Regions from separate parts of the Verrucosispora sp. WMMD1129 genome, predicted to be linked through region 1. Evidence: predicted binding sites of a transcription regulator. Region 1 holds the regulator's gene; each other region holds the start of a gene.
The links. Region 1 encodes HrcA, which represses chaperone genes, less so after heat shock. Its sites were predicted from a motif close to GGTTNGCACNCTCNNNNNGAGNGTGCNAACC; they were not measured.

Region 1 (7,290 bases):
TCGCCGCAGGCGTGGACCATGTCAGCGCGTACGCCCTGATCGTCGAGGACGGCACCCGGCTGGCCGCCCGGATGCGCCGTGGCGAGCTGCCGTACCCGGACGAGGACGTCGCCGCGGACCGCTACCTGGCCGCCGAGTCCACCCTCGGCGCGGCCGGTTTCTCCTGGTACGAGGTCTCCAACTGGGCCCGTACGCCAGCCGCGCGCTGCCGGCACAACCTGCTCTACTGGACCGGCGGGAACTGGTGGGGCCTCGGGCCGGGGGCGCACAGCCACGTCGGCGGGGTGCGCTGGTGGAACGTCAAGCATCCCGCCGCGTACGCGCAACGCCTCGCCGCCGGGGCGTCACCCGGGCAGGCCCGGGAGGTGCTCACCGGCGACGAGGCGCACATGGAAGACGTCATGCTCCGGTTGCGGCTGGCCTCCGGCCTGCCGCTGGACGTGCTGACCGACGCCGGGCGGGCGGGTGCGGCGCGGGCGTTGGCCGAGGGCCTGCTCGCCGAGCCCGCCCACGCCGCCGGCCGCGCCGTGCTCACCCTGCGCGGCCGGTTGCTCGCCGACGCCGTGGTCCGCGACCTGCTGCCCTGACCCCCGTCATCCGGCCGGCCCGCGCGGTCAGCGCTTCACGAACGAGTAGCTCATCGGGTACTGGTAGAGCACCCCGTCGTTGGCCTTGACCCCGCCGATGATGCCGAAGATCACCGGCACGATCCCGGCGATGATCGGCGCGAAGAACAGGATGCCACAGGTGATCATGGTGAGCACCCAGCTCAGCACACCGACGATGGCCCAGGTGAGCTGAAAGTTCAACGCGGCCACCGAGTGGGCCCGGGCGATCGGGGACTGCTGCCCGCGGGTCATCATCGCGATCAGCGGCGCCACCCAGCCGAAGAGCCCGCCACCGACGACCACGCCGAGCGGGCCGCCGAAGTGGGCGATCAGGGACCAGGTCTTGTCCTCGTTGTTGGCGTAGCCACCGCCGGGAGCGCCGTAACCGCCGGTCGGGTAGCCGACACCGGGGGCTCCGGGTGGGGGAGGGTAACCGCCGGGCGGCGGGTAGCCCCCGGGCGGCGGGTAGCCGGCCGGCGGCGGTTGGTCGCCGGTGGGAGGTGGATAGCCGCCGGGCGGGGGATAACCGCCGGGCGGGGGATAGCCGCCCTGGCCTGGCGAACCGGACAGTGGTGTCGTGGGTTCGTCGCCGGAGTCCGGGGGACGAGGTGGTTCAGTCATGGAGGTCACGGTAGGTGCCAGCGGCAACGGCGCACCAGAGCGACACCGGCGAGTGTCAACCCGCCGATCGGTTCGATGACGAGCGGGCCGACTTGATCATCGCGTCGAGGGGGACGCCGACGTAGACTGGCACTCGCTACAGTCGAGTGCCAGAGTGTTCCTCTGGTGGCCGTGACGCTGCGGGCTGACCTGCGACAGGAGGTGGCAAGGATGGGTCTGGACGACCGGAAGCTCGCCGTGCTCCGGGCGATCGTCGAGGACTACGTCGCCACCCAGGAGCCGGTCGGCAGCAAGTCGCTGGTCGAGCGGCACCAACTTGGTGTCTCGCCGGCCACCGTCCGGAACGACATGGCCGTGCTGGAGGAAGAGGGCTACATCCGTCAGCCGCACACCAGCGCGGGGCGGGTGCCCACCGACCGTGGCTACCGACTCTTCGTGGATCGGTTGAGCCGGGTCAAGCCGCTAAGCCCGGCCGAGCGCCGAGCGATCGAGCGCTTCCTGGCCGGCGCCGTCGATCTCGACGATGTGGTGCACCGCACGGTGCGGCTGCTGGCACAGCTGACCCGGCAGGTCGCCGTCGTGCAGTACCCGAGCCTGGCCCGGTCCCGGGTGCGTCACCTGGAACTGGTGCCGATCTCCACCACCCGGCTGATGCTGGTGATGATCGCCGACACCGGTCGGGTCGAGCAACGGCTGGTCGAGCTGCCCGCACCGGTCCTCGCCGACGACGTACTGGACCTGCGCCGGCTGGTCAACGAGAAGCTCGTAGGTGTCCGCCTGTCGGAGACCCCGCCGCTGGTGCAGGCCCTCATCGACGACTCCGTGCCGCACCTGCGCCCGGCGATGACCACCCTGTCCACGGTGCTGTTGGAGACGCTCGTCGAACGGCACGAGGAGCGGCTCGCCCTGGCCGGCACCGCCAACCTCGCCCGGGGCGGTCTGCTCGACTTCCAGGGCTCGTTGCGTCCGATCCTCGAAGCTCTTGAGGAGGAGGTCGTGCTGCTCAAGCTCATCGGCGAGGTGGAACCGAGCACCCTGCGGGTGCGCATCGGCGACGAGAACGAGATCGACAACCTACGGGCGGCCTCCGTGGTCAGCACCGGGTACGGCCCGGGCGCGACCATCGTCGGGGGGATGGGCGTGCTGGGACCGACCCGGATGGACTACCCCGGAACCATCGCCACGGTGAGGGCCGTGGCACGCTACGTGGGCGAGCTGCTGGCCCAGAACTGACAAGTCAGGGCCGACGGCAGGCTGCCGCCGCCGAACGGCGTAACTCGAGACGAACACGAGGACACGGAACGCAGTGGCCAGGGACTACTACGGCATTCTCGGCGTGAGCAAGGGTGCCTCCGATGACGAGATCAAGCGCGCCTACCGCAAGCTGGCGCGCCAATTCCATCCGGACGTGAATCCGGATCCGGAGGCACAGGAGAAGTTCAAGGACATCAACGCCGCGTACGAGGTCCTCTCGGACGATCGGAAACGGCAGATCGTCGACCTGGGCGGTGACCCGCTGGCACCCGGTGGAGGCGGGCCCGGCGGTCCGGGTGGCCCCGGCGGGGCCGGCCCCTTCGTCGGCTTCCAGGACATCATGGACGCGTTCTTCGGGGGCGCCACGGGCGCCGGGCGGGGCCCGCGTCCGCGTACCCGCCCCGGCGCCGACGCGATCCTGCGACTGGAGCTGGACCTCCAGGAGACCGCCTTCGGCGTCGAGGCGCCGATCACCGTCGACACCGCAGTACTCTGCACCACCTGCTCCGGTGCCGGCACCGCCGCCGGCACCCACCTGGCCACCTGCGAGGCGTGCGGTGGCCGGGGCGAGGTGCAGTCGGTGCAGCGCACCTTCCTCGGGCAGGTGGTCTCCGCTCGCCCGTGCACGGTCTGCCAGGGCTACGGCACCACCATCCCGAGCCCCTGCCCGACCTGCGCCGGCGACGGCCGGGTACGCACCCGCCGATCGCTGACCGTCAAGATCCCCGCCGGGGTGGAGGACGGCATGCGGATCCGCCTCGCCCAGCAGGGCGAGGTCGGCCCGGGCGGCGGCACCGCCGGGGACCTCTACGTGGAGATCCACGAACGGCCACACGACGTCTTCTCCCGCAAGGGCGACGACCTGCACTGCCGGGTCACCGTGCCGATGACCGCCGCCGCACTCGGCACCCGGCTGACCATCAAGACGCTCGACAGCGAGGAACCGGTCGACGTCAAGCCGGGTACCCAGCCGGGCAGCACCCTGCGGCTGCGGGCCCGAGGCGTACCGCACCTGCGCGGCGCCGGCCGGGGTGACCTCTACGTCCACCTCGACGTGCGCACCCCGACCAAGCTCGACGCCGACCAGGAACGGATGCTGCGCGACTTCGCCAAGACCCGCGGCGAAGAGGTCGCCGAGCTGACCAAGCAGGGTGGCTTCTTCTCCCGCATGCGCGACGCCTTCAACGGCCACGCCTGACGTGTCCGCCCCGCTGTTCCTCGTCGAGTCGCTGCCGACCGCCGCCTCGATGGTGCTGGACGGGCCCGAGGGCCACCACGCCGCCACCGTGCAACGGCTGCGCGTCGGCGAGCAGGTGCTGCTCGCCGACGGGCGGGGCGGCACGGCCACCGCCATGGTCACCGCCGTCGGCCGGGGCACCCTCGATCTCGACGTGACCGACCGGGGGTACGTCGACGCGGCGAACCCGCGGCTGGTGGTGGTCCAGGGCATCGCCAAGGGCGACCGGGGCGAGCTGGCCGTGCAGGCGATGACCGAGGCGGGCGTGGACGAGCTGGTCCCCTGGGCGGCGGGGCGCTCGGTGGTGCAGTGGCGCGGCGACCGGGGCGTACGGGCCCGCAGCCGGTGGGTCGCTACCGCCCGGGAAGCGACGAAGCAGGCCCGGCGGGCGTGGCTGCCGGTGGTGGCGGGAGCGCCGGACGAGAGCACCGCATCGGTGACGCGCCGGATCGCCGGGGCGGCGGCCGGGTACGTGCTGCACGAGGAGGCGACCGACCGGCTGACCACAGTCGAGCTGCCCGAACACGGCGAAATCGTGTTGGTGGTGGGGCCGGAGGGCGGCATCACCCCGGACGAGCTGTCGGCCTTCCAGGAAGCCGGCGCCCGACCGGTACGGCTCGGCAGCTCGGTGCTGCGCACCTCCACCGCGGGCGTGGCCGCCCTGGCGGTCCTCGCCACCCGCCTGCTGCGCTGGTGAGCGTCGCGCGGACGTCGCCGCGGAACCCTTCCTTACACTGCCCGGATGGGAAGCGACTGTCTGTTCTGCCGCATCGTCGCCGGAGAGATTCCGGCCACCGTGGTCCGCGAGACGCCCACCACGCTCGCCTTCCGCGACATCGACCCGAAGGCACCGGTACACGTGCTGGTCGTACCGAAGGAGCACTACGCCGACGTGGCCACGCTCGGCCAGGGTGACCCGGCGCTGGCCGGCGAGATGCTGGCCACCGCCGCCGCGGTGGCCGAGGACGAGGGCCTGCTCGGCGACGGGTTCCGGCTGATGTTCAACACCGGGGCGTACGGCGGCCAGGAGGTCTTCCACGTGCACGCCCACGTGCTCGGCGGCGCCCCGCTCGGCCCGATGCTGGCCCGGAGTCTCGGATGACCTCCGCCGCCGGCCGCACCTCCGCCGCCGGTCGCCTGGACCGGCTGGTGCGCCAGGTCCAGGCGCAGGCCCGGGTGCCGGCGGTCTCGGCGGCGGTGCACCGCGCCGACCGGCCGCTGTGGACGTGCACCGCTGGCGGCACCGGAAACGACACGGCCCTGGACGAGCAGACCCGGTTCCGGATCGGCTCGGTGACCAAGACGTTCACCGCCGTGCTGGTCATGCAGTGCCGCGACGACGGGCTGCTCGACCTCGACGACCCGCTGCGGCGGCACCTCGACCTGCCGGCGCACGGTGAGCTGACCGTGCGCCGGCTGCTGTCGCACACCGCCGGCCTGCAACGCGAACCGTACGGCGACGTCTGGGACACCCTGCGCGCACCGGACACCGACCAGCTGATCACCGAGCTGGACCGGGCCGAGCGGGTGCTGCCGACCGGCCGCCGCTACCACTACTCGAATCTCGGCATGGCGCTGCTCGGCCACCTGGTCGGGCAGGTACGCGGCGGCACCTGGGCGGAGGTGCTGACCGAGCGGGTGCTGACCCCGCTCGGGCTGACCGCCACCACAACCACCCCGGGCCCGCGCGCCGCGACCGGGTTCCTGGTCGACGCGTACTCCGACGAGGCGCATCCGGAGCCGCCCACCGACTTCGGCGCGGTGAGCCCCGCCGCGCAGCTGTGGAGCACGGCGACCGACATGGCCCGGTGGGCCGCCTTCCTGGCCGACCCGGCGGCGTTGGACGCGGCGGGTCGGGTGCTCGCCCCGGCCACCCTGAACGAGATGCGCTGGCCGGTGACGGTCACCGACGAGGCGGTCTGGGCCGGCGGCTTCGGTCTCGGTCTGATCCTGGTACCCCAGGGGGAGCGGGTGGTGCACGTCGGGCACGACGGGGCGATGCCGGGCTTCCTCGCCGGGGCGTACGGCCGCCGGGGCGGCGAGGGCACTCCGGGGGCGTTCGGCGCCGCCGTGCTGGGCTCCTCCGGCACCGCCGTCGAGCTGCTGGAGTTGCCGCACCGACTGCTCGCCGCCGCGGTCGAGCACGATCCGGCCGACATCGACCCGTGGCGTCCCGGTGAGCCGGCGCCGCCGGACGTGCGCGGACTGCTCGGCCGCTGGTGGGGCGAGGGCTTCGAGTACGTCTTCTCGTGGCACGAGGGGGCCCTGCGGGCCCGTGGCGCAGTTGACCCGCCGGGGAAGCCACCGGCGGTCTTCGCCCCGGTGCCGGACCAGCCGGACGTGTTCCGTACCGTCTCCGGCCGGGAGAACGGCGAGCTGCTCCGGCTGACCCGGGACTCCGCCGGCGTGGTGGTCCGGATGCACTGGGCGACCTACCGGTTCACCCGCCGCCAGGAGACCTTCGACGGTTTCGACTTCCGCGTCTGACCGGGCGGTTCATCGGGGTGGAATGCCCTGCTATGTCCGGTCGTGCCGGAGCGTCACAGCGGCGGAAATGGGCAGCGTGTCCCCGCCGTTGAACCGATACGATGGGGGCAACGTCCGCACGCCGTGCCACGGGCCCGGCACCGAGATCGAGAGCAGGTGGCGCAGGGCCCTCGGGCCCGACCTATGACCGGCACCCCACCTCCCGGCCCGCCCCGGGTCCAGACCAGGATCACGGTCCCCGACTCGAAGATCATGGTCAACCTGCTCGGCGCGGGCGACGAGATCCTGCGACTGGTCGAGCGCTCGGTGAACAGTGACGTGCACGTGCGTGGCAACGAGATCACCATCACCGGCGCTCCCGCCGACAACGCCCTCGCCGAGCGGCTCTTCAGCGAGCTGCTCGAACTCATCGAGAAAGGCGAGACCCTGACCACAGATGCCGTCCGGCGTACCGTCGGCATGCTCGAACAGGGTGGCACGGAGCGGCCCGCCGAGGTCCTGACCCTCAACATCCTCTCCCGGCGCGGGCGCACCATCCGTCCCAAGACACTGGGACAGAAGCGCTACGTCGACGCGATCGACGGGCACACGATCGTCTTCGGTATCGGCCCGGCGGGTACCGGCAAGACCTACCTCGCCATGGCCAAGGCGGTGCAGTCGTTGCAGGCCAAGCAGATCAACCGGATCATCCTGACCCGGCCGGCGGTCGAGGCGGGGGAGCGGCTCGGTTTCCTGCCCGGCACGCTCAACGAGAAGATCGACCCCTACCTGCGCCCGCTCTACGACGCGCTGCACGACATGCTCGACCCGGAGACCATCCCGAAGCTGATGGCCGCCGGCACGATCGAGGTCGCCCCCCTGGCATACATGAGGGGCCGGGCGCAGCCGTACGACGCCCGCGTGCTGACACCGGAGGGCTTCAAGCGGTTCGGTTCACTCCAGGTCGGCGACCTGGTGATCGGCTCGAACGGCATGCCGACCCCGGTGATCGGGATCTACCCGCAAGGACCCAAGCAGGTCTACCGGGTGACCACGCAGGACGGGGCTTCGACCCTGTGTTGCGGTGAGCATCTCTGGACGGTC
Region 2 (7,290 bases), 550 kb from region 1:
TCACGTCGGAGCCGGCCTGGTCGCCGCCGGACTCGTCGCCACAGGCCGTCAGGCTGCCGAGGGCCAGCAGGCCCACGGTGCCGACGGCGAGGAAGCCCTTGCGCATGTGCAGGGTCCTTTCGAGGGTGGGGAAGGGGTGTCGGTGTGTTGTTTTGTTGTGTCCGGCAACGTATTGCGCGCCACACGCCAGCACAAGGGTGCGCCGGTCATGAGTTTGTTGTCAGCGGTAACAATTCAGCAACGCCCTCGACATCGCGCCGCCACCGTGCGTGTTCCGGCGCCCCGTGTCCGTTCGACTCCTGACGCGCCGAGGGGATCGGACGCAAGCGCTGCTGTCGACGGGCAAATGCTGCCGCGGGCGTGCGCCAAGTCGGTCCTGTGGCAAGCGGGAGACGCGACCCACCTCAGGGTCGAGCCGACCTACCAGGTCCGCGCGGTCTTGTTAGGGCTCGGGTGAGGGGAAGCGATGGCAGCGTCTGGTCGCAAAGCGTATCGGGGGTAGCGACCAAGCCTGACGTCGAGTACAGTCCTCATCTGTCAGATGTGAATTGACCATAGTGACGGTGGCTACTGGAAACGGATTTGGCTCTGGTCGATTCATATTCCGCACCTATATGCGCTGGGTCCCTTGCTCGGAGGCTGGAGCCTCTGGTTCTTGGGGTTTGGTGCAGGGGGAGGTCAAAGTTGCGTTTACTAAAGCGGGTAGTAGTTGCTGCATCGGTGGCTGCTGCCGTCGGGGGAGGCTCGGTGCTTGCTGCTCCTCAGCCAGCCTTCGCTGCGAGTGGCATGTCGTGCAACACCTCTAAGGATGGTAATGGGTTCTGGTTCCACTGCAGCGGGACCAAGAACCTTGCCAATACTTGGGTGAAGATCAATTGTGCCCCGATAACTCCCGGTGGTGGAAGCTTTAATGTAAAGGACACCTATCCGGGCACAAGGTACGCGCCTTGGAGCTTCGGCAAGAAGTTGGATTGCCAGAGCAGTGTTCATCGAGCCGGTAGTCCCGAGTGGGGGCCGAAGTAGGATTGAGGCGCCGAGAGGATGCTCCCGATTACCTGTTGCTCTTCAAGGAATGTTACGTCGTCAGTGGTAAAAAACTAGGTACTCGGTCCTGACAGATCAGGACCGTCGGGGTGCCTGTGAGCCGGGTGAGCACCAGGCTCGCCGGCTGGTCGCCGGCCAGCCGCAGGTCGCGCCGGAGCCGTTCGGGCTCCAGCGCGGAGCCGCGCTTGAGGATCTCCACCCGGCCGACCCGCCGTTCCCGCAGCAGCGCCCGCAGCCGCTTGAGGGAGAACGGCAGCACGTCGGTCACCTCCAGGCAGCGGGCGTACGGCGTGCGCCGGGCCGTGTCGGCGTAGAGGTAGGCGATGGTCGGGTCGGCGAGGGTGGCGTCCAGGTCGGCAGCCAGCTCGGCGATCAGGTGTGCGCGCACCACCGCCGGATCGGGGTCGTACACGAAACGCCGCACCGCCCCGACCGGCGCCTCGCGGGTGCCCGACCCCGCGAGCCGGTGCACCGACTTGCCGGTCAGCACGGTCGCGCGGCGGGAGACCTCGGCCAAATCGCCGCACCAGAGGGCCGCTTCGACCAGGTCGCCGTCGACGCTCACCCACTCCGCCTCCGCGCCGGGCGGGATCAGCGCATGGTCGATCCCCGGCGCGACCTTCACCACCGTGCGCGGCACCCGTTCGGCCAGGCCGGTCACGAAGTCCCACGGCGGTGAGTACGAGTTCGGGTCGAAGATCCGGCGGCCGGTGCCGGCCCGGCGTCGGGCCGGGTCGCAGAAGACCGCCTCTACCCCTGTCACGTCGAACGCCGTCGCGTCGCCACACTCGACGGTGACCAGGTCGGCCAGCCCGGCGGCCTGGACGTTCGCCTCGGCCAGCGCAGCGGTGAGCGGGTCGGCTTCCACCGCGTACACCCGGATGCCGGTGCGGGCGGCGGCGAGCGCGTCGGCGCCCAGTCCGCAGCCCAGGTCGGCAAGCGTGCGCACCCCGGCGGCCCGCAGCCGCCGCGCCCGCCGGTCGGCGACGACCCGGCGGGTGGCCTGTTCCAGCCCCGACCGGGTGAAGAACATGCCGGCCGCCGCCGGCCCGAACTTGCCGACCGCCCGGCGGCGCAGCTCGGCCTGGGTCAGCGCCGCCGCCGCGAGCCCGCCGGGCACCCCGGCCGAGCGCAGCGCCACCGCCGCGGCCAGCGGATCACCGCCGGCCACCCCGGCCACCCCGGCCGCCGCGTCGAGCGCGGCCGACCCCTCGGGCGTACGCAACGCGGCGAACTGCTCCAGATCCACCCGCCTATTCTTCCGCCCCGCCCCCGCCTGCCCTGCCCGAGGCCCAGGCCGGCCTCTCGCGCCGGAATGCCGGCCGCGACTTGCGGCATATCGGGCCCTCCGGTGGGCTGGAGGGCGCGGGTTGCGGCATCCTGGGCTGTCAGCTCGGCGGGAGGGCGCGTCATGCCGCAACTCGCGCGTCCCCAGCGCGCGGGAGGGCGCGCGACCGCATGGCGAGCCCAGCCGGGGTGGGGCGGACCGGGTCGGCGCAAAAGGGGGAGCGCCGGGTCGGGGTTGGTCAGCGGGTGGGGGCGTGGGGGGCGATGAAGGCGCGCCAGGCAGCGGGGGTGAAGGCGAGCGCCGGGCCGGCCGGGTCTTTGCTGTCGCGTACGGCGACCACGCCGGGCAGGTTGTCGGCGACCTCGACGCAGGCGCCGCCGTTGCTGTTGCTGCGGGAGGACTTGCGCCAGGCGGCACGGGTCAGGTCCATGACTTCGCCACTTCCTCGATCAGGCGGGCGGACTGCCGGTGTGGCAGCGCCTCACCGGCCACAGTCTCCCAACGCCGCCCCAGGGCGGCAAGGTCGTTCGGGCCGTCCACTGTGTGCCCCCGGAGCTGGTTGTCCAGGTGCGCCACCTCGGTGCCGTCGGCCAGCCGGGCCAGCACGAAGGGGCCGTTGAGTCCGACGTACCACGGGGTCTCGGCCGGGATGATCCGCACCTGGACATGCGGGCGGTCACTGACGGCCAGCAGGTGTTCCAACTGCTCGCGCATGGTCGCGCGCTCGCCGACCTGCCGGCGCAGCACCTGCTCGTCGAGCACCGCGACGAGCTGCGGTGGCTCCTCGCGGGCGAGCACCTCCTGCCGGGTCATCCGGGCCAGCACCCGCTTCTCGATCTGCTCGTCGGTCAGCGGTGGACCGGCCCGGAGCATCGCCCGTGCGTACGCCTCGGTCTGGAGCAGGCCCGGCACCACCGCCGGGTCGTACCAGCGCAGCGCGACCGCCTCCCGCTCGATCTCGCCCCACGGCCGGAACCAGTCCGGCTCGGCGTGCAGCCGGATCAGCTCCAGCATCCCGACGAAGAGGCCACCGGTCTCCAGCACCTTGTCGAACCGGGCCAGGTAGTCGGCGCTGAGCTGGTTCGGGCCGATCTCCATCGCGCTCACTGCCGACGTGGAGTAGTTGATCATCTTGCTCAGCTCCTCCTGGCTGAGCCCGCGCACCTTGCGCGCCCGGCGCAACTGGTCGCGCAGGAACCCCAGGGTTGGTACGTCCGCCATGTGCCTGCCCTCCGTGACGTGGTCGCGCCGGAGAGTAAGGGGCGGTCGCCGGGCGAGGAAGAGACTGTCGGCGTGTTGCGGTAAACGCTGGCGAACGACGCCGGAAGAGTGGGTAAAAAGTGGCGGAGGGGCGGCGACACGAGGGTGGTGGATTGGCACTCTCCTTGACGGAGTGCTAGCCGAGGAATAACCTGCGATTAGCACTCTCACCCTGAGGGTGCCAACCTTCGGGCCCTGGTGTCCGGGGGTTGAACGCCAGGCGGACCGGCACCCGCGACGACGGCCCCGCCCGGTGGCATGTGGCAGATTGACGCCGGTCGGCATGCCGATCGGCAACGAAACCAAGTACCCCAGGAGGGTATGCCCGTGACTACCGCGACCAAGGTTGCGATCAAGCCGCTCGAGGACCGCATCGTGGTCCAGGCGAACGAGGCCGAGACCACCACCGCCTCGGGCATCGTGATCCCCGACACCGCCAAGGAGAAGCCGCAGGAGGGCACCGTCCTCGCTGTCGGCCCGGGCCGGATCGACGACAAGGGCAACCGCGTGCCGATCGACGTCTCCGTCGGCGACACCGTTCTCTACTCGAAGTACGGCGGCACCGAGGTCAAGTACGCCGGCGAGGAGTACCTGGTGCTCTCCGCCCGCGACGTCCTCGCGGTCATCGAGAAGTAAGTAAGACAGACCGATCAGTGTCGTTGCCCCGGTCCGGCTCGCCGGGCCGGGGCGACGTCGCTTCGAAGGGACATTCATGGCGAAGATCCTGAGCTTCTCGGACGACGCCCGGCACCTGCTGGAGCACGGTGTCAACGCGCTCGCTGACGCGGTCAAGGTCACCCTCGGGCCGCGCGGGCGCAACGTCGTCCTCGACAAGAAATTCGGTGCGCCGACGATCACCAACGATGGCGTGACCATCGCCAAGGAGATCGAGCTCACCAACCCGTACGAGAACCTCGGCGCGCAGCTGGTCAAGGAGGTGGCGACCAAGACCAACGACGTCGCCGGCGACGGGACCACCACCGCGACCGTGCTCGCCCAGGCCATGGTCCGCGAGGGCCTGCGCAACGTCACCGCGGGCGCCAACCCGGCCGGCCTCAAGCGGGGCATCGACGCCGCCGCCACCAAGGTCTCCGAGGCGCTGCTCGGCAAGGCCGTCGAGGTCTCCGACAAGAAGTCGGTCGCGCACGTCGCGACGATCTCGGCGCAGGACGCCACCATCGGCGAGCTGATCGCCGAGGCGATGGAGAAGGTCGGCCGCGACGGTGTGATCACCGTCGAGGAAGGCTCCGCCCTGCACACCGAGCTGGACGTCACCGAGGGCCTCCAGTTCGACAAGGGCTTCATCTCGCCGAACTTCGTCACCGACGCGGAGTCGCAGGAGTCCGTCCTGGAGGACGCGTACATCCTGATCACCACGCAGAAGATCTCCGCGATCGAGGAGCTGCTGCCGCTGCTGGAGAAGGTTCTCCAGAACAACAAGCCGCTGCTCATCATCGCCGAGGACGTCGAGGGTCAGGCGCTGTCCACCCTGGTGGTCAACGCCATCCGCAAGACCATCAAGGTCTGCGCGGTCAAGGCGCCCGGTTTCGGCGACCGCCGCAAGGCGATGCTCCAGGACATGGCGATCCTCACCGGCGCCGAGCTGGTCGCTCCGGAACTGGGCTACAAGCTCGACCAGGTCGGCCTGGAGGTGCTGGGCAGCGCCCGGCGCATCGTGGTCGACAAGGAGAACACCACGATCGTCGAGGGTGGCGGCCAGGCCAGCGAGGTGACCGACCGGGTCGCGCAGATCCGCAAGGAGATCGAGGCCTCGGACTCCGAGTGGGACCGGGAGAAGCTCGCCGAGCGGCTGGCCAAGCTCTCCGGCGGTGTCGCGGTGGTCAAGGTCGGCGCGGCCACCGAGGTCGAGATGAAGGAGCGCAAGCACCGCATCGAGGACGCCATCGCCGCGACCAAGGCCGCGGTCGAGGAGGGTACGGTGCCCGGCGGCGGTGCCGCCCTGGCGCAGATCCTGTCGGTGCTCGACGACGACCTCGGCTTCACCGGCGACGAGAAGGTCGGCGTGTCGATCGTGCGTAAGGCGCTTGTCGAGCCGCTGCGCTGGATCGCCCAGAACGCCGGCCACGACGGCTACGTCGTCGTGCAGAAGGTCTCCGGCAGCGACTGGGGCCACGGCCTCGACGCCGCCGTCGGCGAGTACGTCGACCTGACCAAGGCCGGCATCATCGACCCGGTCAAGGTGACCCGCAACGCGGTCACCAACGCCGCGTCGATCGCCGGTCTGCTGCTCACCACCGAGAGCCTCGTGGTGGAGAAGCCGGCTGAGCCGGAGCCCGCCGCGGGTGGCCACGGCCACTCGCACGGCCACGGTCACAGCCACCAGCACGGCCCGGGCTTCTGAGCCTGCCGTACGCCGAACGTGGGGCGCACCGTCGACGAGACGGTGCGCCCCACGCGCATGAGCGGGACCGGCCTACCGGTGACGAGAGGTTACGGAACGCCGTCGTCGACTACCGGACCGTCGGGCGGTGGGAAACACTGGGCGGGTGAGCAGCACGACACCCCGGTTCGCGGCCCTGGCCGGCATCGCCGCCGCTGCGGCGGCCATCGGCACCGCCGAAGTGGTTGCCGCCCTGACCGGCCCCCGATCGTCGCCGCTCGTCGCGGTCGGCGGTCTCGTCGTGGACACCGCCCCCGAGCCGGTCAAGCGGTTCGGCATCGAGGTCTTCGGCACGTACGACAAGATCGCCCTGCTGGTCGGCACGGCGCTGCTGCTCGGCGGCTTCGCCGCCCTGATCGGCATGCTGGCCGCCCGGCGGCTGACGGTGGGCCTGGCCGGCATCGTCGTCTTCGGTGGGATCGGCGCGGCGGCGGCCCTGACCCGGGCCGGCGCGGACGCCGCCGACGTGCTGCCGTCGCTGCTCGGAGCGGTGGTCGGCGGGGTGGCGCTCTGGGCGTTCGTCGCCGGCCCGCTGGAACTCGACCCCTGGCCGTGGGCCCCACCGACGCCGTCCGGCAGTCCGTCGGTCCCGGGAAGCCCGCCGGCCTCCGGCGGCCCATCGGACCCCGCAGGTCCGGGGCGGCGGGTCGACCCGGACTCGCGGCGGCGGTTCCTCACCGGCGTCGGGACCGTGCTCGGGGTGGCTGCCGTCGGGGGAGTGGCGGGCCGGTGGCTGGCCGGCCGTCAGGGCGTGTCGGCCGCCCGCGAGGCGATCACGCTGCCGGCCCCGGTTTCCGCCGCACCGCCGGTGCCGGCCGGCGCTGACCTGGCCCAGCCCGGGCTGGCCAGTTACGTCACGTCGAACCGTAGCTTCTACCGGATCGACACCGCGCTCGTGGTGCCGCAGGTCGATCCCGCGACCTGGCAGTTGCGCATTCACGGCCGGGTCCGCAACCCGGTCACGCTGAGCTACGCCGATCTGCTCGCCCGGCCCATGGTGGAGCGGTACGTCACGCTGGCCTGCGTCTCGAACGAGGTCGGCGGCGACCTGATCGGCAACGCGCGCTGGCTCGGCGTGCCGATCCGGGAACTGCTCGACGAGGTGGGGCCGCTGGACGGCGCCGACCAGGTGGTCGGGCGTTCGGTGGACGGTTGGACCTGTGGCACCCCGACGGCCGCGTTGCGCGACGGGCGGGACGCCCTGCTCGCGGTCGGCATGAACGGCGAGCCGCTGCCGGTGCAGCACGGCTTCCCGGTCCGGATGGTGGTGCCGGGCCTGTACGGCTACGTGTCGGCC
Region 3 (7,290 bases), 880 kb from region 1:
ACGTCGAACCGCTCGGCCCGCAGCCGACGCAGGTCGGCGGCGCGGCGGGCGGGCGACAGCTGCCCGGCAACGGACCGCAGAACGTTCGGATCACGCACCCGTCCACGTTAACCGGCCCGGTCCTCCCCCGACACGTGCCGGCCCGGGGGCCTCGGATCCGTTGCCCGCCAGATCCGTCCGACGGCGCGGCGGCTGCGTCGTACTGTGTGCGGATGCGGGCGGAACCCACCACACCCGGCTCGACCGCCAGCCCCTGGGCGATCGTCGCGGCGGTACTCGCCGGCTGCTGGACGGTCGCGGTCACGGTCCTGGCGCAGACCGGCGGCTGGGCCGTGGACCAGGTGGTGCTGATCGGCGGGTTGGACCGGCTGGTGCCGCTCTGGCCGGTGGCCTGCCTGCTAACCGTGCTGCTGATCGCCGCCGCGACGCTGCCGTTGGCCCTCGTTCCCCGCTCGGCGGCGGTCCGCGTCACCGGCCGGCTCTGGTTCGCCGGTGCGCTCGTACTCGGTCTGCTCGGGCTGCTGCGGACGATCCCCCCGGTGCACCACGAGGCGTACCTCGGCGCGCTGGCCCTCGTGGCCGCGCTGCTGGCGGTGGTGACGACCCGGCTGCCCTCCCACGTCCTCGGCCCCGGCCGGCAAGCCGAGACCGGGCGGCAGGCGCATCCGCCCGCATCGGACGTCCGTGTGGGTGCCCCGACCGGGCGTCAGGCGCGACTGGACGGACGGCCGTCGGTGGCGGCCCTGCTGGCGGTGGCCGCCGGGCTCGCCCTGCTACTGCCCTGGGTCTGGTGGGGCGCACTCGGCGGGCTGTTGGAGACCGTGCTCGCCGGGCTGGCTGCGGTGGCCGTCGGCGTGCTGGCGGCGACGCTGCTCGACGTTCGGTTCTGGGGCCACTTCGGGGCCGACGAACCACCTCGACCGGCCCGGCTGGTGCTGCTGGGCGGGCTCGTCGCCGGGGTTTTGCTGCTGCTGATCGGTGCCGGCACCGGCCATTCCGGCGCGCAGTTGCCCCTGCTGGTGACGCTGCCGCCGGCCGGTTTCGCGTTGGCCGCGTTGCGGGCCATGAGCCGCCAGCCGGCCACCGGACGTGGTGTCGCCCACCCGGGCACCCGCCGCGTTCTGCCGGATCAACCGATCGCCGGGGGCGTCGTGGCCCACCATTCGGCCGGGGATGGCGGTCGGACGCCGACCACCTGGCTGGTCGGGCTCGGTGTGTTCGGCCCGCTTGCCTTCACCGACCCGGAGGAGGTCAGCCTGCTGCTGGTCGGCAACCGCGACGTGCCGTTCTGGGTCGCGGCCGCGACCGGTGTCGGCCTCGCCGTCGGACTGGTGCTGGCGGTCGGGTACGGCCTGCTGCTGGCCCGCCGATCGGCCCGCACGCCGAGCCGGGTGCTGGCCGCAGCGAGCGCCCTGACGCTACTGGTCACGGTCGGTCTGGTCGGCGCGACCGCCGGACAGCCCGGGCTGCACGGGGAGCGACTCTTCGTACTGCTCCGCGAACAGGCGGACCTGAGCGGTGTGCGCGGCGAGCCAGGGCGGGCGGGCCGGGACGCACGCGCCGAGGAGGTCTACCGGCGGTTGGTCGACACCGCCGACCGGACCCAGGCCGACCTGCGGCGCGATCTGCGGCGGGCTCGACTGCCACACACCCCCTACTATCTCGTCAACGCGATCGAGGTGGCTGGTGGGCCGGCGGTACGGGCCTGGCTGTCCAGCCGATCCGAGGTGGCCCGGGTACTGGTCAGCCAGCAACTGCGTCCGTTGCCGGCGCCCGCCGACAGCGCCACCGGCAGCGCCCCGCCCCCGTCCGGCCCACCGTGGAACATCACCATGATCGGCGCGGATCGGGTCTGGTCCGAACTCGGCGTGACCGGCGACGGCGTGACCGTGGGCAGTTCCGACTCGGGAGTGGACGGGCGGCATCCGACCCTGGCCCAGGGTTTCCGGGGCGGCGACGACTCGTGGTTCGACCCGTGGAACGGCAGTGGGGCACCGACCGACCGCAGCGGACACGGCACCCACACGATGGGCAGCGCCGTCGGGCGGGACGGCATCGGTGTGGCCCCCGGCGCGCGGTGGGTCGGCTGCGTCAACCTCGACCGCAATCTGGGGAACCCGGCCGCCTACCTCGACTGCCTCCAGTTCATGCTGGCGCCTTTCCCGCTCGGCGGCGACCCGTTCCGACAGGGGCGGCCCGCCCGGGCGCCGGAGATCCTGACCAACTCGTGGGGCTGCCCACCGATCGAAGGCTGCGATCCCTCGGCGCTGCGGCCGGCCACCGCAGCGCTGGAGGCCGCCGGGATTCTCGTCGTCGCGGCGGCCGGCAACACCGGCCCGTTCTGCGGCTCCGTGCAGGACCCGCCCGCACCGTACGCGGACGTGCTGACCGTTGGCGCGGTGGACGACCGGCGGCGGGTCACCGCCTTCTCCTCACGTGGCCCGACGATCGCCGGAGTGACGAAACCGGATCTGATGGCACCGGGGGCGGAGGTCCTCTCCGCGATGCCCGGCGGCGGGTACGCCGTGCTCGACGGCACCTCGATGGCCACACCACAGGTGGCTGGTGTGGTCGCGTTGATGTGGTCAGCCAACCCGGAACTCGTCGGCGACCTTGACCGGACGCGGCGGATCCTCCGCGACACGGCCGACCCGATCGAGACCAACGACCCGGCCCGGGCGCGGACCGACGAATGTGGCGGCCCGGCGAACATCGTGGGTGCCGGTCTGGTCGACGCGTACGCGGCCGTGTCGGCGGCCCGTGACTGATCGTCATTCGGGCGGTAGCGGCGTTCGGACCGGACGTGTCTTCTTCCGGACGTAGCGCCCTTGGCCACCGCAAAAGCGCAAATAGCAAATAGATCCCGATAATGCCAATCGCCCATCCCGGTGCTCGGCACGCCCCTACCGTTTCGGTAGAGGAGGCAGCGATGAGCACGGACGACGATCAGGCCCGGCAAGCCCCACCAACCACCGGGGCTGCGGTCCACGGAGTCCCCGGCCAACTGCCGATCGACCGGCTCGACTACGGCGACGCCGAGCAGTTGGCCGAGATGACCGGTGTGGACGAGCCACCCGAGGAGCCGCTCATCCTGGTGGACGAGCCGGTTCAGCACCGACCACCGTACGACCGGGCGCGGAAGCGACGGAACCAGCGGCCACTGCCGACGTAGCGACCAGCCGCCACCGCCGACGCAGGGTCGGCCGGCCACCGCCGACAAAGCGGAAGGGGCGGACCGCTGACGCGGCCCGCCCCTTCCGGCGTTGGAGCTGGACTCAGAAGTCCATGTCCCCGCCGCCCGGGCCAGCCGGTGCGGCCGGGGTCTTCTCCGGCTTGTCCGCCACGACGGCCTCGGTGGTGAGGAACAGCGCGGCGATCGACGAGGCGTTCTGCAGCGCGGAACGGGTCACCTTGGCCGGGTCGATGATGCCCGCGGCCAGCAGGTCGACGTACTCGCCGGTCGCGGCGTTGAGGCCGTGACCCGAGTCGAGGTTGCGGACCCGCTCCACCACGACGCCGCCCTCAAGGCCGGCGTTCACGGCGATCTGCCGCAGCGGGGCGTCCAGCGCGATCTTCACGATCTGCGCGCCGGTCGCCTCGTCGCCGGCCAGGTCGAGCTTGTCGAAGGCGGTCTTGCCGGCCTGGACCAGCGCGACACCACCACCCGGGACGATGCCCTCCTCGACGGCGGCCTTGGCGTTGCGGACCGCGTCCTCGATGCGGTGCTTGCGCTCCTTGAGCTCGACCTCGGTGGCCGCGCCGACCTTGATCACCGCAACGCCGCCGGCCAGCTTGGCCAGCCGCTCCTGCAGCTTCTCCCGGTCGTAGTCGGAGTCGCTCTTGTCGATCTCGGCCCGGATCTGGTTGACCCGACCCTGGATCTGCTCGGCGTCGCCGGCACCGTCGACGATGGTGGTCTCGTCCTTGGTCACCACGACCTTGCGGGCCCGGCCCAGCATGTCGAGGCTGGCGGCGTCCAGCTTGAGGCCGACCTCCTCGCTGATGACCTGGCCACCGGTGAGGATGGCGATGTCGGTCAGCATGGCCTTGCGGCGGTCACCGAAGCCCGGCGCCTTGACGGCGACCGACTTGAAGGTGCCACGGACCTTGTTGACCACCAGCGTGGCCAGGGCCTCGCCCTCCAGGTCCTCGGCGATGATCAGCAGCGGCTTGCCGCCCTGCATGACCTTCTCCAGGATCGGGAGCAGGTCCTTGACCGACGAGATCTTGCTGTTCGCGATCAGGATGTACGGGTCGTCGAAGACGGCCTCCATACGCTCCGGGTCGGTCATGAAGTAGGCCGAGATGTAGCCCTTGTCGAAGCGCATACCCTCGGTGAGCTCCAGCTCCAGCCCGAAGGTGTTGCTCTCCTCGACGGTGATGACGCCTTCCTTGCCGACCTTGTCCATCGCCTCGGCGATGATCTCGCCGACGCTGGCGTCACCAGCGGAGATGGAGGCGGTGGAGGCGATCTGCTCCTTGGTCTCGACGTCCTTGGCGAGCTTCAGCAGCTCCTCCGAGACGTTGGCGACCGCAGCCTCGATGCCCCGCTTCAGGGCCATCGGGTTGGCACCGGCGGCCACGTTGCGCAGGCCCTCGCGAACGAGTGCCTGGGCCAGGACGGTCGCCGTCGTCGTGCCGTCACCGGCTACGTCGTCGGTCTTCTTGGCGACCTCCTTGACCAGCTCGGCGCCGATCTTCTCGTAGGGGTCCTCGAGCTCGATCTCCTTGGCGATGCTCACACCATCGTTGGTGATGGTGGGGGCACCCCACTTCTTCTCGAGCACGACGTTGCGGCCCTTGGGGCCGAGTGTCACCTTCACGGCGTCGGCGAGCTGGTTCATGCCCCGCTCGAGGCCGCGGCGCGCCTCTTCGTCGAACGCGATCATCTTGGCCATACGGCGTTGTCCTCCTGGACACTCACGGGCCACCCGAGTGTGTGCCCCGGATGGGCCGTCTGGTGTACGCACCTTGGGACGTCGCCACCTGGCGACGGCGACGTCTCCTCGGCCGGGCCGGATAGCCCGCGACGACCGGCCACGTGCCCCACCCGTGGTTATGTCACGAGCGCGACCGCAGCCCCACCGTCCCGACCAGCTGGCACTCACGCCATGCGAGTGCCAATGACTTGTTTAGCACTCTGCCCTGCCGAGTGCAAGCACGATGGCCCGGGTCAGCCGAGTTCGGCTGCCAGTTGGGCGGCGTTCACCGGACCCTCGTGTGCCCGCTGCTCGGCATAGGTGACGACCAGCCCGACCAGCTGCGCGAGGTACGCCGGCAGCGTCAGCACCGCGACCACCGCAATCGTCAGCACCGCGCCCACCGCCGTGCCCGGCGAGTCCAACGGAGTGGTGCCGAACGGCAGGATCGCCAGCGACTCCAGCACGCTCGCGGCCAGTGAGAAACCGATCACGGCGGCACCCACAAGCGCCACCCGGCCGAGCAGCAGCCCCAGCCGGTCACGCAGCATTCGATGCGACCTGCTGAGCGGATCGTGCCGCTCGAAGAGGTAGACCGGGCCGGCCAGGGCCAGCGCGAACGCCGCGTACACGCCGGGCAGGAAGCACAGACAGAATCCGAAGGTGATGATCAGGGTGATGAGCAGTGTCCAGCCCCACAGACCGAGCGCCCGACGCGCTCCGTAGCGCAGGGCGGCACCGAGGCCGGCCGACTCGCCGACCGCCTGCCGGGCGATCACCCAGGTGCCGGCGGCCCAGCCGACGGCCTGCACCACACCGAGCAGCAGGCTGCCACCGAGCACCACGACCAGGAGCGTCGCGAGATCGGACCAGAAGTTCGCCGGCAGCGCGGCGGAGTCGCTGGCGAGCTGGGCGTCCCAGCGGGCCGAGGGGTCCACGGCCAACACGAGCACCGACAGCACCGCGGCCGGCAGCGCCTGGGTGAGTACGAGGATCGGCAGCAGGGGTCGCCACCCCCGGCGGGCGGCACCCACACATCGGGCGAACCAGCCGCCCAGCCCGGCCCCGGGCGGGGTCACCAGGGCGTCGGAGGGGTCGAGGCCGTAGCCGCCCGGGGGGTACCAGCCGTAGAACGGCTGGCCGGGATACGGCGTCATGCCGGGGTGGGACGGCTGCATGGGATGAGCCGGCTGCGCACCGTACGCGGGCTGGCCCGGGAGGGGTGGTTGACCGACCCATCCGGCGGGCGGCTGCGGCTCACCCGGAGGCGGAGAGGGCGGACCTGTCGGGGGCGGCTGGTCGGACATGGGACCTCCTCAGCGACGGCTGGCTCGGCCCATGATCTTCCCTTGTGGGGCGCCGGCACCGCTGCCCCCTCCGGCGATGGTCACGCCACCCCGACGACGATCGGTCGGTGGGGGGTGGGTGGTCGGCGCTCAGGCGATGACGCGCACCCGCTCGGCCTGTGGCCCCTTCTGGCCCTGGGCGATCTCGAACTCCACCCGCTGACCGTCGTCCAGCGCCTTGTAGCCGTCCATCTCGATCGCGGAGAAGTGAACGAAGACGTCCTGCCCGCCGTCGACGGCGATGAAGCCGTAGCCCTTCTCGGCGTTGAACCACTTCACGGTGCCTTGTGCCACGGTGTTTTCCTCACTCTGCACGGCGTTCCACTACCTCGGGTCGCCAGCGAACCGGCACCCGGAAACCACCGGTTTCGGCGGTCGGCGACGACCACTGAAACGGGTGACCGAAATCGCACGCTACACGAGGAGTGACGACGGCGCACGACCACAAATCGGGCGTATTACAGTCGTCCGTATCGTCGTACGTCATTGTGATAAGCATTCCGGCATGACAAGCGTCACCGACGGGACGGCCCTGCGCCGGGCCGTCATCCGCCGAGTCGAGCCAGCCGACACAGCTCGCATGCGGGCGCTGCGCCTGGAGATGCTCGCGGACGCGCCGCTGGCCTTCCTGGAGACGATCGCCGAGGCCGCGGCCCGACCACACGCCGAGTACGCCGCCCGGGTCGCCCGGGTCTCCGCCGGCCCCGACACGGCGCAGTTCGTGGCGGATCCGGGCGGCCGGCTCGTCGGGCACGTCGGTGGCATGGCACACCCGGCCGAGCCGGGAGTGACCGTGCTCTACGCCGTCTACATCACTCCGAGCTGGCGGGGCACCGGCCTGCTCGCGGAGCTGGTCGGTGGGGTGGCGGACTGGTCCCGGGCCTGCGGACGGAACGAGCTGATGCTCGAGGTCGTGGTCGGCAACGACCTCGCCTACCGGGCCTACCAGCGGCTGGGTTTCGTCGACACAGGTGTCCGCGTCCCGCACCCCAACATCCCCACCCTGCGCGAACTCCAGATGCGCA

Region 2: a site for HrcA is predicted at 3,749-3,779, ahead of groES (co-chaperone GroES). Genes of this name have one in related genera too.
Region 3: a site for HrcA is predicted at 5,096-5,126, ahead of groL (chaperonin GroEL). Genes of this name have one in related genera too.

What each region holds. Positions count from the first base shown of each region.
Region 1 is NZ_CP120741.1:4,832,969-4,840,258, forward strand. Features, by position in the region: gene hemW (radical SAM family heme chaperone HemW) at 1-587, shown strand, start outside; gene O7624_RS22525 (DUF4870 domain-containing protein) at 615-1,229, opposite strand; gene hrcA (heat-inducible transcriptional repressor HrcA) at 1,440-2,462, shown strand; gene dnaJ (molecular chaperone DnaJ) at 2,536-3,681, shown strand; gene O7624_RS22540 (16S rRNA (uracil(1498)-N(3))-methyltransferase) at 3,683-4,417, shown strand; gene O7624_RS22545 (histidine triad nucleotide-binding protein) at 4,463-4,822, shown strand; gene O7624_RS22550 (serine hydrolase domain-containing protein) at 4,819-6,207, shown strand; partial or broken gene O7624_RS22555 (PhoH family protein) at 6,391-7,086, shown strand.
Region 2 is NZ_CP120741.1:4,287,805-4,295,094, forward strand. Features, by position in the region: gene O7624_RS20030 (substrate-binding domain-containing protein) at 1-106, opposite strand, end outside; gene O7624_RS20035 (class I SAM-dependent methyltransferase) at 1,076-2,293, opposite strand; gene O7624_RS20040 (DUF397 domain-containing protein) at 2,571-2,762, opposite strand; gene O7624_RS20045 (helix-turn-helix transcriptional regulator) at 2,753-3,553, opposite strand; gene groES (co-chaperone GroES) at 3,914-4,228, shown strand; gene groL (chaperonin GroEL) at 4,305-5,954, shown strand; gene O7624_RS20060 (molybdopterin-dependent oxidoreductase) at 6,100-7,290, shown strand, end outside.
Region 3 is NZ_CP120741.1:3,954,711-3,962,000, reverse strand. Features, by position in the region: gene O7624_RS18385 (glycerol-3-phosphate dehydrogenase/oxidase) at 1-98, opposite strand, end outside; gene O7624_RS18380 (S8 family serine peptidase) at 213-2,768, shown strand; gene O7624_RS18375 (hypothetical protein) at 2,930-3,172, shown strand; gene groL (chaperonin GroEL) at 3,276-4,898, opposite strand; gene O7624_RS18365 (hypothetical protein) at 5,174-6,097, opposite strand; gene O7624_RS18360 (cold-shock protein) at 6,356-6,559, opposite strand; gene O7624_RS18355 (GNAT family N-acetyltransferase) at 6,771-7,290, shown strand, end outside.